Regions from separate parts of the Enterococcus sp. ZQ21 genome, predicted to be linked through region 3. Evidence: predicted binding sites of a transcription regulator. Region 3 holds the regulator's gene; each other region holds the start of a gene.
The links. The regulator NrdR, encoded in region 3, represses ribonucleotide reductase genes. The targets are predictions, from matches to a motif close to ACACNATATATNGTGT.
Positions count from the first base shown of each region.

Region 1 (4,681 bases), 570 kb from region 3:
ACAGGTTTTGATCCATTTGGTGGGGACAAAGTGAATCCAGCCTATGAAGCAGTAAAAAAAATGCCAGATGAAATCAGCGGTGCTGAAATCATCAAAGTAGAAGTACCGACCGTATTCGAAAAAAGCAGTCAAGTAGTCAAAGAAGCCATCCAACAGCACCAACCAGATGTCGTGATCTGTGTCGGACAAGCAGGTGGGCGGTCAGCAGTCTCGTTCGAACGTGTCGCAATCAATCTAGCAGAAGCAAGAATCCCTGATAATGAAGGAAATCAGCCATTCGATACGGCTTTAGAAGAAAACGGTCCAGCCGCTTACTTTACCTCATTGCCAATCAAAGCAATGACAAAAAATGTACAAGATCATGGTCTACCAGCGTACATCTCTTATACAGCAGGAACATTTGTCTGCAATGATATCATGTATCGTTTGCTTCATTTGATCGAAACACAATTCCCGGCAATTCGAGGTGGGTTCATCCACGTGCCATTCTCACCCGATCAAGTGATCGATCGTCCAGTGGGTACGCCTTCTATGTCTTTAGAAGACATTGCTTCTTCTTTGACTTATGCAGTTGAAGCAGCAGTAGAAAATAAAGAAGATATTTCCGGAAATGCCGGAACAACTCACTAATTTAGCAAGAAACACTGGCTGGTTGCTAACGTTATGTTAGTAGCCAGCTTTTTGTAATTAGAAAGGAAAGAAACAGCCGTGGAAGAATGGCAATCCGTCTTTGAAGAATGGTTTCCAAAAGAAATCAGCAAAAGCTATCCCATCAAAATTTCTAAACAATACACAAGCAGTCAACGTTGGGAGATCTATGCAAAATTAACGAAAAAACAGCGGGAACTAGTCGATAAGCACCGCCGATATCTAATCAGCTCTCGTTTTATGGAAGAACATTATTTAGCTGCAACAGATTGGGTGTTTTCTGACTTCAAGATCAATCCGTTTTTTCGAACAAAACGAAGCCAGCAAAAATTGTATTGTGAGTGTGGTAGAGAATTAAAAGTGCAATACATCGTTAAATCGCCAAAAACCGGAAAGATCCTAAAACTAGGCATCAACCACTTTGCCGATCACCTGCATGTCTCTCCGACAGTGGCAGCTTCGATCCATCAGGGAATGACAAAAGTTGATCTGGCCTTAGACGAATTATTATGGCTTAAGCAGAAGAATATCGATTTTCCTGAAGGACTATGGCAAAAATACTGTTTTGTCTTGTACCAAAATCGTCGGATGAAACAGCCATATTTACCGGATATAAAATTAGCTCAGCGGCTCGCAGAATTTCGCCAAGTAGAAATGCCGATTTACATAGCGGATTATCAAGCATTGGAAAATGAAATCAAGAAAATAAGTGAACACATCAATGGGCAGCCAAAAAAGCGACAGATAAAAAAAGAACTATTTGACGACTTTGCAGAAGAATTAGTAAAGGATGTAGAAGAATTCTTGACCAACTATCGCGCATTTTTACGTAAAGATTGGCAATCCATCGTATATGAAGAAGTGCCAGTACATCCTAATGCTTATTTTGAAACATTTATTTCTGTGTTGAGAAAGACAAAACGTCAACGAACACCAGAAGTCACTGCTCAGATGGAATATTTTGCGAAAAACCAACGATTCATCCAACCAAAAATCTATCTATTTATTTGGAAGCAATATTGTCGCTATGGTTTTACAGAAGGGTTCTTCGACAGCATTCCTCGGATAGTCAGAAATGGTTTTTTAAAAGTATTGCGTAAAGAACGAGAAGCTATACAATCTGCTGATAAGAAAGACCGTACAGTCTCAAAAGAAAAATGGCAACTAGTAGTGAAAGATATCCAATCTGGAAATGTGCAAGAGACAATCGACAAATGGAAAGGAAAACATTATCGTTTTACTGAAGCTCAGAAACAAGCGTTGGAATATTATCAGAAGTTAGAAGAATCACTGCGTTTCAATGATGAGGCAAGAAAGTATCTAAAGGAATTACTATAAAAAATAGAGGCTGGGACAGAAGCGTTTAACTCCAAGAAATAAGAAGGAATTCACGAAAATTGCTTTTCGAATTTTTGTGAATTTCAGCTTATTTCCGAAGGAGTTGCTTCTGCTTCAGCCGTTTATACGTGTTTAGAGCGTGAGACAAAAGTGTTCTTTACTTTTGTCCCACGCTCAGTTTTTTTATGCGTGTTGTTGTGCGTTGTAGTATTCTTCTTCCATTTTTTGCATACGTTCACGTTCTTTTTGGTTATACCAAGGTGAAACGGTAAATGCAAGGACATCATTCAGCAAGTAAACAGAGCTGTTCACGAACATCGCCAAACTTGCAGATCCATGCGTAAATGAAATATACCAAAGGACCATTTGAGCAAGCCCTGAAGCTAACCACCAGTAATATTGGTTGTTGTAACGCAAGAAACTGATGATACCAGCAGTCAAGCTAATAGAAAAAGCAATGGCATCTACCCACGGCCGAGGATCATCTGTATAACGACCAATCAGGAATCCTGAAACAAGATAGACAAGGAAAGTACTGATGATTGCGATAAACCAGCTTTTTCCAGTGAATTTTCGGATTTTTGAAGCCATATTATGATTCCATTCTTTACTTAACAATACGGGGATATCCAATGTGATCATATAAGCAATCTGTTCACCGATACTTAAATAGTTCTTTGCTGAGAATCCAACGATAATAAAACAAATCGCAGACAAAATACCTAAAATACCGTTGACTGATTTTGCCGCATTGATGGATAAAATACACAATACACCAAGGGTGGTACCGATAAATGTAATAACGGACAGCCAAGTGATGGGACTATTGACAAGAGTCATGACCTGGCAGCCAAGACTGAAAAAGAAAAGATAATAATTTTGTTGCGGCCAGCCTTTTAGCTGATGAGCTAAAAACTGAAAATATGACTTCATGTATGAGGACTCCTTAAGACACTAAATGTAGTGTGTTCTGTATTTACTAACACAATCTATTGTATGCTTTTCTTGAAAAAAAACTAGTCTTTCAATTATAAATAATTTGTGTTATGATAATTTTCTGTTTGTTTTCTTGAAAATATAATTTCTTACTTTCATTTATTATATTGGGAACAGGAAGAGTGTCTTGGAGGACCTACTTTCTGTTTTTTTTTTTGCCTTTTTTCTTATAAAAAGGAAAAACAGCTATTTTTTTCAATCTGACACATTTACAATGGAACTGGAGATTAATATAGATCCGAGCTTAAACGAAGAATAGGAGTGCTCATATGAACCTTACAACGATCCATCATATAGCCATCATTGTTTCAGATTATCAGAAATCACGTGATTTTTATGTTAATAAATTAGGATTTGAAGTAATCAGAGAAAATTACCGCAAAGAACGAGATGACTATAAATTAGATCTGAAACTAGGAAGTGCTGAATTGGAGATTTTTGGAATTGCTAATGCGCCACAACGACCAAACTATCCAGAAGCTTGTGGCTTGCGTCATCTTGCTTTCAAAGTAGACGATATTGAAGAAACAATTGCAGAATTGCAGTCCTTAGGGATCGAATCAGAACCGATTAGAGAAGATACCTTTACAGGAAAAAAAATGACGTTTTTCTTTGATCCAGACGGATTGCCATTAGAACTGCACGAATAAAGATAACAAAATTGTCACTTTTTTTTCGTTTCATTCGATTTTTCATTCGTTCATTTCTTGATATTCTTTAAAAAAAAGAAACAGGAGAATGAAGAATGAAAAAAATGATGTTTGGTGTTGCTGCCCTCATCGTAATAGGGATTACCGGTATGACGGGACTGCTCAATGCCGCTTTTCACATGGATGATATTAGTGACCAGGAATATCGGATCTCATTGAAAAAAGCAGCAGCAATTGTAAAAAACGAAACAAAAGAACATAACATATCTGCTATTCATTTTGCAGTTGAAAAAGACTTGGATAATCCTACGAATGCAACATATGAATACCAGTTTTTTTGTGAAGGACAAGTCATAGCAGTCAATCCATCCACTGGGAAAACAACCGTACGAAATGACACGAAAAAGGCCGCAGAACATCTTTTTGATATAGAAAAAGCGGAAGAGTTCAAACAACCGCAAGCAGCGATGAAGGAAGCAGTCAGCTACTACGGGAAAAAAGCAAAAGTGAAAGAGTGGACACTTCTAGTCAAAGATGAACGTCCTTATTATAAAGTCCGATTAATAGATGGAGAACAGGACCGTCAGGTATGGATATCTGCATAGAAGAAGGATATTGCTTCTCTTTTTTACAATATAAGAGTAAGCTAAGAGAGTAAAGATGAAAGGAAGTTGAGATAACATGGAAAAAATGAAATGCCCTAATTGCGGAAAAAAATTTGCATACGAAGAAGTCAATAATGTAGTCGAACATAATGATAAAGAAATGCCAGTCGTCTGCCCTTATTGCCGAACTGAAGCGGCAAGAATCGTTACTCATGGTTATTTCATTACTGAAAAGATTGAAGATTTTTTAAAATAACGATTTTGCGATTTCTTTTTTTGCATGTTAGAATGGAGAAAAGGAGAGGAAACTATGATTCGTTTTGCGAGAAAAGAAGATGCTCCAGAAATCGCCCCATTGATCTTAGTGATTCTAAAAGACATGGAATTGCCATTTTTGAAGCAGACAGGGGAACAAAAGGCTTTAGAGATTTTAGAAGAAGCAAT
Region 1 is NZ_CP125658.1:661,225-665,905, forward strand. Features, by position in the region: gene pcp (pyroglutamyl-peptidase I) at 1-630, shown strand, start outside; gene QK255_RS03085 (hypothetical protein) at 709-1,986, shown strand; gene pnuC (nicotinamide riboside transporter PnuC) at 2,170-2,919, opposite strand; gene gloA2 (SMU1112c/YaeR family gloxylase I-like metalloprotein) at 3,252-3,632, shown strand; gene QK255_RS03100 (hypothetical protein) at 3,728-4,237, shown strand; gene QK255_RS03105 (P-loop NTPase family protein) at 4,314-4,493, shown strand; gene QK255_RS03110 (GNAT family N-acetyltransferase) at 4,548-4,681, shown strand, end outside.
Region 1: a site for NrdR is predicted at 2,938-2,953, ahead of pnuC (nicotinamide riboside transporter PnuC). Genes of this name have one in related genera too.

Region 2 (4,681 bases), 1.0 Mb from region 3:
GAATATCTAAAACTAATTCCCCGTTACGTCTTGTCCAACGTACAGGCATCCCGCTATATTGTGCAGATTGGATACTTCCGACTTTTCGTGCGGACTCTACAGTGACTGTCACGAATTGATCGACTGCAGCGATAACTGCCGGATGACCTGTTTCAACAACTGCATATTCTCCGGCAATATAGAGTTTGCCTGGTGCAGATACTTCAATCATAAAAATCTCCCTTTATTCAATAATCGCAATTCCTGGACCAGCGTGGGCAGTAATTACTTGTTCTTTGCTAAATAATTTGGTAAATGTTTCTTGTACCTCAGATAAATGGCTGTTTTCCACTAAAACTTTGACATTAGGGCCAGCATCCATCGTAAAGTAGCATGGAATGCCTTGCTTTCTCAATTGCCGCACCGCATCCATCGCTTTTAAGCTGTCAGGAGACCAGTAAGTGAAAGGTGGTTGGGCAGCTAAAGTCGTTCCGTGCATTTTTAGTCCGTTTCTTTCCATCGTTTCTCCGAGAAGTTGGAAATCTTTTGTTTTGATTGCTTGTTTCAATTGATATAGATCCCCTTCAACGGAATCTAACCAGCCTTGATAAAAACTGGATGTTTCGACTGTCCGACGCATCCCATTTCTGCTAGACACTTCTTTTTTCTGGTCGTTGATCAAAATGAAAACCATTGCTAAATCGTCTTCGAAAGAATCAGAAGGGACTGGCTTGGCATAAGAGCTTAAGTCATCATGACCTTTTTCCCATTCGACGAAACCACCAAAAATACTTCGGCAAGCTGAACCAGACCCGCGTCGAGCAAATCTTGAAAGAGAAAGATCGTCTAATCCAAGCTTAAGGGCAGTATTACAAGCGCCTGCTAAAGCAGCTAGCCCGCTAGCAGAGGATGCTAATCCGGCTGCGGTAGGAACGAAATTCTGACTGATTACTGAAGCTTTTAGTGAGATGCCGGCTTCTTTACGAAAAAGGTCAAGAAACTGACTAACTTTTTTTGTTGCTTTTTCGTCTTGCAAGGTGTCATCTAGATAAAATTCATCTGCTATATAGCTATCAGAAAAGATGACTTCTGTTTCGGTATAAAATGCATCCAATGTCAACGAAAGACTGTTGTTCATCGGAAGGATGAGTGCTTCATTTTTCTTACCCCAATATTTGATTAGGGCAATGTTGGTATATGCGCGTGCTTTGCCTTTAAACATAGGTATGTACTCCTAATCCTTGTATCCAAGTTTCAGCCGCACCCGCATCTTCAAGTGCTTGACTGATTTCTTGGGCTTTTGTTTTTGTTTGTGCTAATGCAATCATGCAGCCACCGCGTCCGCCGCCAGTTAATTTAGCACCTAATGCACCGGTATCTTTAGCTGTTTGGATCAGTAAATCAAGGAAATCGTTGCTGATCGTCAGTTTTTCCAGAAGTGATTGTGATTCATCCATTGTTTGAGCTAACATTTCTGGTGAATTTTCAATGATTGCTTGCTTCGCTTGCTTTGTCAAGTATCCTAATTTTTGGATCATTTGTCCAGTTTCATGTGGTTGTCTTTCAAACAGGTGAGCGACATCTTTGACGGCTTCTCTTGTTTGTCCTTTGATTCCTGTATCAGCGACAATCAAAAAAGCATCGATATTCAAAGAAAAATAATCAAAAGGATGCCCTTTTGTAAAATAAATTGGCTGCAAGCTGCTAGTAGCGGCTGCATCGATCCCACTAGGATTGCCATGTGCGATTTTTTCCGAAAGTTGTACTTTCTCTAATAGTATTTCACGAGACAAAGGGAGTGTTAAGTAATCATAAAAAGCACGAGTAACTGCTGTGGCGACCGCAGCACTTGATCCCATTCCACGTTCAGCAGGAATCGTGCTTTCGATGGTTAGTTGCAAGTTTTTATGGATATCATGCTCTTTTTTTAAATGGATGAATAATTTTTTGATATTTTTTAATGTATGAGGAGCTTCGGCTAAATTTCCTGAATAGTAGGAAGAAACCAATTGATCGTCCATTGCATCCAGCTCTTCAAGGAATGCGGTGACTTTTGTTGCATAAAAAGGAAAGGCAATCGCCGGTTCTCCATAAACAACCGCGTGCTCGCCCATCAAGATAATCTTTCCGCTTGATTCTCCTTGGCCATAGTTTGCCATAATCTAACTCCTTCTCACGTAAAAGTGATTTTTAAGCAAAAAATAAAGCGCCCAAAACGAGTTGCGCTGCTTCACGAAATTTTTTGTCCGCTAAGGGTCTCAAAAAACATTCCTTCTTTATTTTACTAAAATCATCCCAGAAGTAAAACTAAGAATACGTTTTCTAAAGGAAAAACCCTTTTTTCTTAAGAATTTTTTGACCTTTTTTCTTTTTTGACTAGAAAAAAATACAATTGACACTACTAGATATTGGGGGTATATTTAAAAAGGTTGGAGTTAAACACAATATTTAGTGATGAAGTGAGCTGGAGGTAAATGAGCGTGATCGTTTTAGCAGGTACAATTGGTGCCGGAAAATCAAGTTTGACAGAAATGATGGCTGAACACTTTGATAGTCAGGCATTTTATGAATCAATTGATGATAATGAAGTCTTGCCCTTATTTTATGCAAACCCTGAACAGTATGCTTTTTTGCTGCAAATTTATTTTTTGAATAAACGTTTTGCAAGCATCAAACAAGCAATGAAAGATGACAATAATGTATTGGACCGTTCGATTTATGAGGATTCGCTGCTTTTCCATCTAAATGCAGATCTAGGAAGAGCGACGGAAACGGAAGTTCGTGTGTATGATGAACTGCTAGAAAACATGATGGAAGAACTGCCCTATGCTGCCCATAAAAAACACCCGGATTTATTAGTTCATATTCGTGTATCTTTTGATACGATGCTAGAACGGATCGAGAAACGTGGTCGTTCGTATGAACAATTGTCCTTTGACCCAAGTCTGTACGATTATTACAAAGAATTGAACAGACGGTATGATCAATGGTATGAAGAATACAAAGAAAGTCCAAAAATCCAAATCGATGGAGATCGCTATAATTTTGTGGAAGATCCTCAAGCAAAAGAAGAAGTCTTGAAAATGATCGAAGAAAAATTAGCAGAAATCCGCCAAACTGAATTAGCTATTTGATTTAAAGCTACTCAAAAAAAGGATGCTCCTTTATTTGAGTAGCTTTTTTCTTTATACTAGAAACAAATATCAGGAGGATGGAGTATGCGGGAAAAACACTATTTTAATCAAGAACGTAATTTTTGGATCAATATACAGCAAGATGATGTGCTAGCTGTTAAAAATTTAAAAGAAGAATATGGCATCAGCGATGAGATGCTGACTTATTCTCTAGATAAAAATGAGCGGGCACGCGTAGAGTATGACTCTTTTGATGAAGCGTTACTACTTGTATCAAATGTCCCGCACCAACAAAAAGTTGATAATCATTACGAAACTAGTCCTATTGCTTTTATTTTAAAAGAAGATGGTTTGTTTACATTTACCACGCCAAATACCGAGTATGTGATTCGACTGATTCGATCACTTTTGGAGCGAATGCCAGACATGAGTGTATACAGTTTATTGTTCCATACATTATTTTTAATTTCTGATTCCTTTTTTCCTTTAATCGAGGAAGTAAATAGCGAACGTCAACGGCTCAACCTAAAGTTAAGGGAAAAAACAACAAACAAGAATCTACTGCAACTTTCAGATTTAGAGATCGGTTTGGTTTACTTAGTTACAGGAACAAAACAAAATGTAGTACTTTTGGAACAAATCAAGGCATTAGCCATTTATCGCAAGTTGTCAGAAAAGGAAAAGGAAGAGTTGGACGATGCACTGATCGAAGCACGACAAGCAGTTGAAATGACGAACTTAGCTTCGCAGATTTTAGATCAGCTTTCTGGCACTTATAATAATTTACTGAATAACAATTTAAATGACACGATGAAGTTTTTGACTGTCTGGTCGCTGATCTTGACTGTACCGACTATTGTGACAGGATTTTTCGGGATGAATCTTAAGCTACCATTTACCCATTCCGTTTTCGGATGGGGAATCGCCTTGATCATCAGTCTGGTTTTATCTGTTTGGATGCTCATTGCACTATGGCGGCGGATTCGTTGATCTAGTCTTTGGTCTGCAAACCAAGGGCTTGAGCAATCACAAGTGCTTGCTCCTGGTTGACGATCAGTCCTGCTAAATAATCTTGAGATAAAGCAATGGCAGTGAAGAAATTAGTCGTAAAGTCTAATCCCTTCAGAGAAGTTCGGAACCAATTCGAACCAGTTAACTGATTGTCAGACAAAAAAAGATTTTTCCAAGTGACCTCATAAAATTCGCTGTCTTCTAACTGGCAATGATCGAAGGATACGGCTTTCAAGTTTGTGCTACTAAAGGAAGCCATCGAAGCAATGTAGTCAGTGAAAGTGCAGTCTCTAAGATAACTTTCGGCAAAATTCGTACCTGTTAATTTACATTGATGAAACACGACTTGGTGGAAACTGCCACCAATCCACTCCAGATTGGAAAAATCACACTTTTCAAAAATGACATTACTACATTCAAAATGACGTAAAACTGTTTTTTGCATGGTCAGTTTTTGGACATGACTCTCTCTTAATACCATATTTTTGGCATCAAGATAGCTTTGATCACCTCCATTGATCAGAAGACCAGAGAGGATTTCTTCATCTTCTAAATAA
Region 2 is NZ_CP125658.1:232,198-236,878, forward strand. Features, by position in the region: gene QK255_RS01115 (phosphomevalonate kinase) at 1-211, opposite strand, end outside; gene mvaD (diphosphomevalonate decarboxylase) at 224-1,201, opposite strand; gene mvk (mevalonate kinase) at 1,194-2,138, opposite strand; gene QK255_RS01130 (deoxynucleoside kinase) at 2,454-3,113, shown strand; gene QK255_RS01135 (magnesium transporter CorA family protein) at 3,198-4,103, shown strand; gene QK255_RS01140 (pentapeptide repeat-containing protein) at 4,105-4,681, opposite strand, start outside.
Region 2: a site for NrdR is predicted at 2,419-2,434, ahead of QK255_RS01130 (deoxynucleoside kinase). Genes of this name have one in related genera too.

Region 3 (4,681 bases):
ACTCGGCTTCTAATTTCTTCTTGTCTTTGCCGAGCTAACAATGCTTCTGTTGGTACATAAGTGACATCCACATAATGAAAATTCAACGTCAACTTCGGCTCGTATCCTGGAGCGATCATCGTTGGATCGTTTTTTTGATATTTACGCTTTTCTTGCACGAACTCATACAATTTGGCGTAGCTTTTTTCAATATCCGCTTGTGTCAGTTCTTCTTGGTGTGCACTTAGAAAAGCTTGAACATCCGTATCATTTAGGACGTCAGCAATCATTTCAGCATATTTTTCTTGATAATTACGTTTGCTGATGATCCTCTTCAATTCTTTGCCTACGTCTTCCATTAGATGTCACCCTCCTTTTTCGCCAGGTATTCTTTAAAACGGCGGTCAATCTCTGCTTTTTTCTCACTACTGATCTGTTTTTCATCTTTTGGCTGGTTGACCCAATCAGGAAGCTTTTCCCGCCGAACATTTCGCTTGCCGTTTGGATAATTTGTTTGCTTTTTTTGTTTTGATTGTTTTGCTTGATTGCTTATTTGCCGAATATGCTGAATCGCTTCTTCTGCTGTGGCGATTTTCTTTTGTGCCCATTCATTTGCCACTGTATTCACATAACTAGCATTTAAGCTAGCATTATTTTTGATCACCAATACATAATTCAGCAAAACATTGATCACACTGCTGGAAAGACCTGATTGAGAAACAAGGTCTTGCAGTAACCAAGTTTCTTGTTTAGAAACATATCCGCCTTTTTCTGACTTGATTGCTTCCAGATATTTCATCGGCGGAATGCTCTGTGCTTCTTTTATCAACTGAAGCGCTGCATTTGTCAAATGTTCGTTCGTCGGAGATTCATTGCTGTTTTCAGCAACAGCTACTGTTTCCTTTATTTGCTTCACTGGTCGTCTTTGCATTGCCAAAACAGCTTTTTGCAGCTCCTTCATGGATACTTTTTGTTCACTAAAATCATAAGATTGACTGATGAGTTCACCAAGAGTTAGTTCATCGAATCCATAAAGCTGATGATACATGTCGACTTGTTTGATGATTGAATCATCAAGAACAGTCATATGTTTTTTTGCCAGCCAATCATTCAAAAATTGCCAATCGAATGTCGAATCTGTTTCAAGTAATGCTACTGGCTCAGATTCTTCAAAAGATTTATTCAGTGATTCGATGTTTTCTTGATTAGCAGCGTATACTGCTTCATTGAAGCGATAAACATCTAAAAATTTTTTTGTGATTTTTTGATATCCCTCTGTTGTATGCCTTTTAGGTTCAAACAACTGGGTAAGCTTCTGGAATCGTCGTTCACCAACTTTTTCCAAAAGAAGAAATGCCAGAACAGAATCTTTGAAAAATGCTTTAGGAATGAGTGGCTCTAACAACTCATAAATAAAACGAGGCCCCAGATCGCTATCTTCTTTAAAATAAACATCCAGTAAGCCGATTCCTTCCAGCTTTTTTCTTGCATCATAAAATTGAGGGATCCCGCAGCCTAGACTACTGAGTAAATCTGCATGTATCCCTTCAGGACCTTCACCAGATTCTTGCGAGATCTCTGATAACAGAGTGAAATAGATACTCAAGGCTTCTCCGCCGATCAGTGGCTGATAAAGATACAGCAACGCGTTCTTGCTGTCTTCCCTCAGCGGAGCTTCTTTTCTTCCTTGGTAAATATTTTTTGGTTGAAGCTCTTTCCAAGCATTTTCCAAGGAAATGCCTCCTTTTTGTTTCTTAATTGTTTTCTTTATTATTCTCTTTATTATTCTCTTTATTATTTTCTTTTGCTTTATCCACGATATCTTGCAGCTCTTTTAAGAAAACAGACATATCTTTGAACTGGCGATAAACACTGGCAAAACGGATATACGCGATTTCATCTAAATCGACTAAATCCTCCATCACATATTCACCAATCAGATTCGTTGATACTTCGTTTTCCCCAAGACTGCGTACGCGGTTTTCGACATGGTTGACGATTTGTTCCATTTGCTCCATAGCTACAGGTCTTTTTTCTGCTGAGCGGATGAGTCCTCTTAAAATTTTATCGCGATTGAATTCTTCGCGTTCCCCGTTTTTCTTGATGACTAATAACGGAGCAGCTTCAATTCGTTCAAAAGTAGTGAATCGGAACGAACAATTCTCACATTCGCGACGGCGACGGATCGCACGTCCATCATCTGCTTGACGGCTGTCGATTACTCGTGAATTATTATGTTGACATCTGGGACATCTCATTTTGTCTCACCTCTTGCATCGCATTTTTATATAAAGGATGTGTCTTTCTTTACAACTAGTTGTATTATAACACGAAACAAATCACAAACGCGACTGTCCTACCCAAAAAAACACGGATATAAGAACAATTTTTTCTATTTTCATGCGTAATTATGTCCCCTGTCCTAATTCAATTTTAATTTTCCAGTACTGATGACCTTGATTGCTGAGAAATGACTCGCCCAAAAGCTGATTTAGTCGGCTAGCACAAAAAACTTGAAGCAGATGAACATCTTATCATCTGCTTCAAGTCACATCTCTATTTCTTATTGTTTTATAACTTCTCTTCGATTCCTGTATAGTGTTTCATTCGTTGTTCCTCGATTTTTTGTTCATCAGGAATGTGTTCACTTTCTGGGAGCGGTGTCTTACTACGATCAGGTACCGGATTTTTTCGTTCTTGAGTCAAATCTTGCTGTTTCGCTTCTTTTTCTGCCTGCTGGTCTTCTATTTCATCGATTCTTGCTTGGTACTGCTTTTCTTTCTCTTCTGCTGTTTCTGATTGCGTACGACCTTCATCGATTAGATTTTCTTTATTGAGTATTTCGCCGATTTTTTCTTTTGCGTTACCTACGACTTTATCCTTTTGGTTTTTAAATGATCCCATCGCTATCCCTCGCTTTCTATATACTCAGGATAGCAAACTTGACACAGATACTCAAAGAAAGCGATTAGCTGAAAGCCAATTTTCGATTTGTTCCACAAGTTCCTCTTTTGTTCCGTTGTTGTCAAACAAAATATCCGCACGCTGCTTTTTTTCTTCGATTGGAAGTTGACTGCTAATTCTCTGCTGTGCTTGTTCTAGTGTTAGTTGATTACGTTTCATCAAGCGTCTGAGTTGAATATCTGGCGTGGTATAAACGACAGCTACTGCATCCATATAGTGGTCATAATGACCTTCATAGAGCAATGGGATATCTACAATTACTAAAGGATGATGGGAACTTAGATAGGCGATTTGATCTTTTATCGCTTTTCGGATAAACGGATCTAATAGCTGATCAAGTTTTTGTCGTTTCTCCTTTGATGGAAAAACAATCATCCCAAGTTTCCCTCGATCTAGCTGACCATCAGACTGCAATATCTCTTGGCCAAACACGGACACAACCTTCCTCAGAGCAAGCGTTCCAGGCTCAACAGTTTCTCTAGCAATCACGTCACCATCGATCAAAGGAAATCCATGAGACTGAAAGACTTTGGCTGCCGTACTTTTGCCAGTAGCTATTCCGCCCGTCAAACCTAAAACAAAGCCTACTTTTCGATTTTCAGCCTTTGACAATTCGGACAATAGTGAGTCCCCCTTTGTGCCACTTTTATTTTCACGATCGGTGTCCCACAACGTATACATGGTTTGCCAGTTTGCTGATAGACATGCAGTGCGACTTGGAATCCGCCTGATTCTCCTAATGCATTCAAATAGCTGCGAATCGTGGTACCTCCGGCTTCTATTGCACGATTCAAAACATCAATGATCGATAGACGTAATTGTTCTATCTCTTTTGGACGTAATGTATTCGCCGGTTGTTCTGGATGAATCTTCGCTTCCCATAATGCTTCGTCTACATAAATATTACCTAGTCCCGTTACTAGACGTTGATCTAGCAGTAAAGGCTTGATTGCTTTGTGCGATTTTTTCAGTCCAGCTGCAAAATCTGCTAATAAAAAGCTGTCAGGCAATGGCTCAGGTCCTAATTTCATGATTCCTCGGTAAGTTGCACTTGCTCCTTTTTCGACAATTGTCATACGACCAAATTTTCGTACATCGTTGTAGCGAAGTTGGCTCCCGTCCTCAAAAAAGAAAAGTACATGCGTATGTTTATCGATTGGTGTATTTTCTTTCGTAAATTGATATTTTCCTTCCATTCGCAAGTGTGAGATCAGTTCATAATGATCGAGATGAAAAATCAAAAACTTCCCTCTACGTCCAATGGATTGGATGGTTTCGCCAACAAGAGAAGCCTCAAAGATGGGCGTCTCTGGTTGCTCAATGATCTTGGGCCACAAGACCTGCACTTTCTGAATCGTTTTTCCTACTACTAACCGTTCCAATCCTTTACGAACGGTTTCTACTTCTGGTAATTCTGGCATTTTTTCTTTTCACCTTCATTATATTGCTCTGTCTTAAACAATGTTTATTTTGCTTCGTACCACGTTTTTCCCCAACTGCTGTCAGTGATCAGTGGTACATGGAGAGAAACAGCTTGTTCCATAACTTCCTTCACCAATTTATCTAATGATTCAAGTTCTTTTTCAGGTACCTCGAAGACAAGTTCATCATGAACTTGTAACAGCATCGTAGCTTGAAGACCTGTTTCTTTTAATCGTTTATCCAATTCAATCATCGCGATTTTCAAAATATCAGCAGCACTTCCTTGAATTGGTGTATTGATAGCTGTTCGTTCCGC
Region 3 is NZ_CP125658.1:1,229,117-1,233,797, reverse strand. Features, by position in the region: gene dnaI (primosomal protein DnaI) at 1-338, opposite strand, end outside; gene QK255_RS05940 (replication initiation and membrane attachment family protein) at 338-1,711, opposite strand; gene nrdR (transcriptional regulator NrdR) at 1,734-2,237, opposite strand; gene QK255_RS05930 (hypothetical protein) at 2,551-2,883, opposite strand; gene coaE (dephospho-CoA kinase) at 2,935-3,564, opposite strand; gene mutM (DNA-formamidopyrimidine glycosylase) at 3,528-4,364, opposite strand; gene polA (DNA polymerase I) at 4,409-4,681, opposite strand, start outside.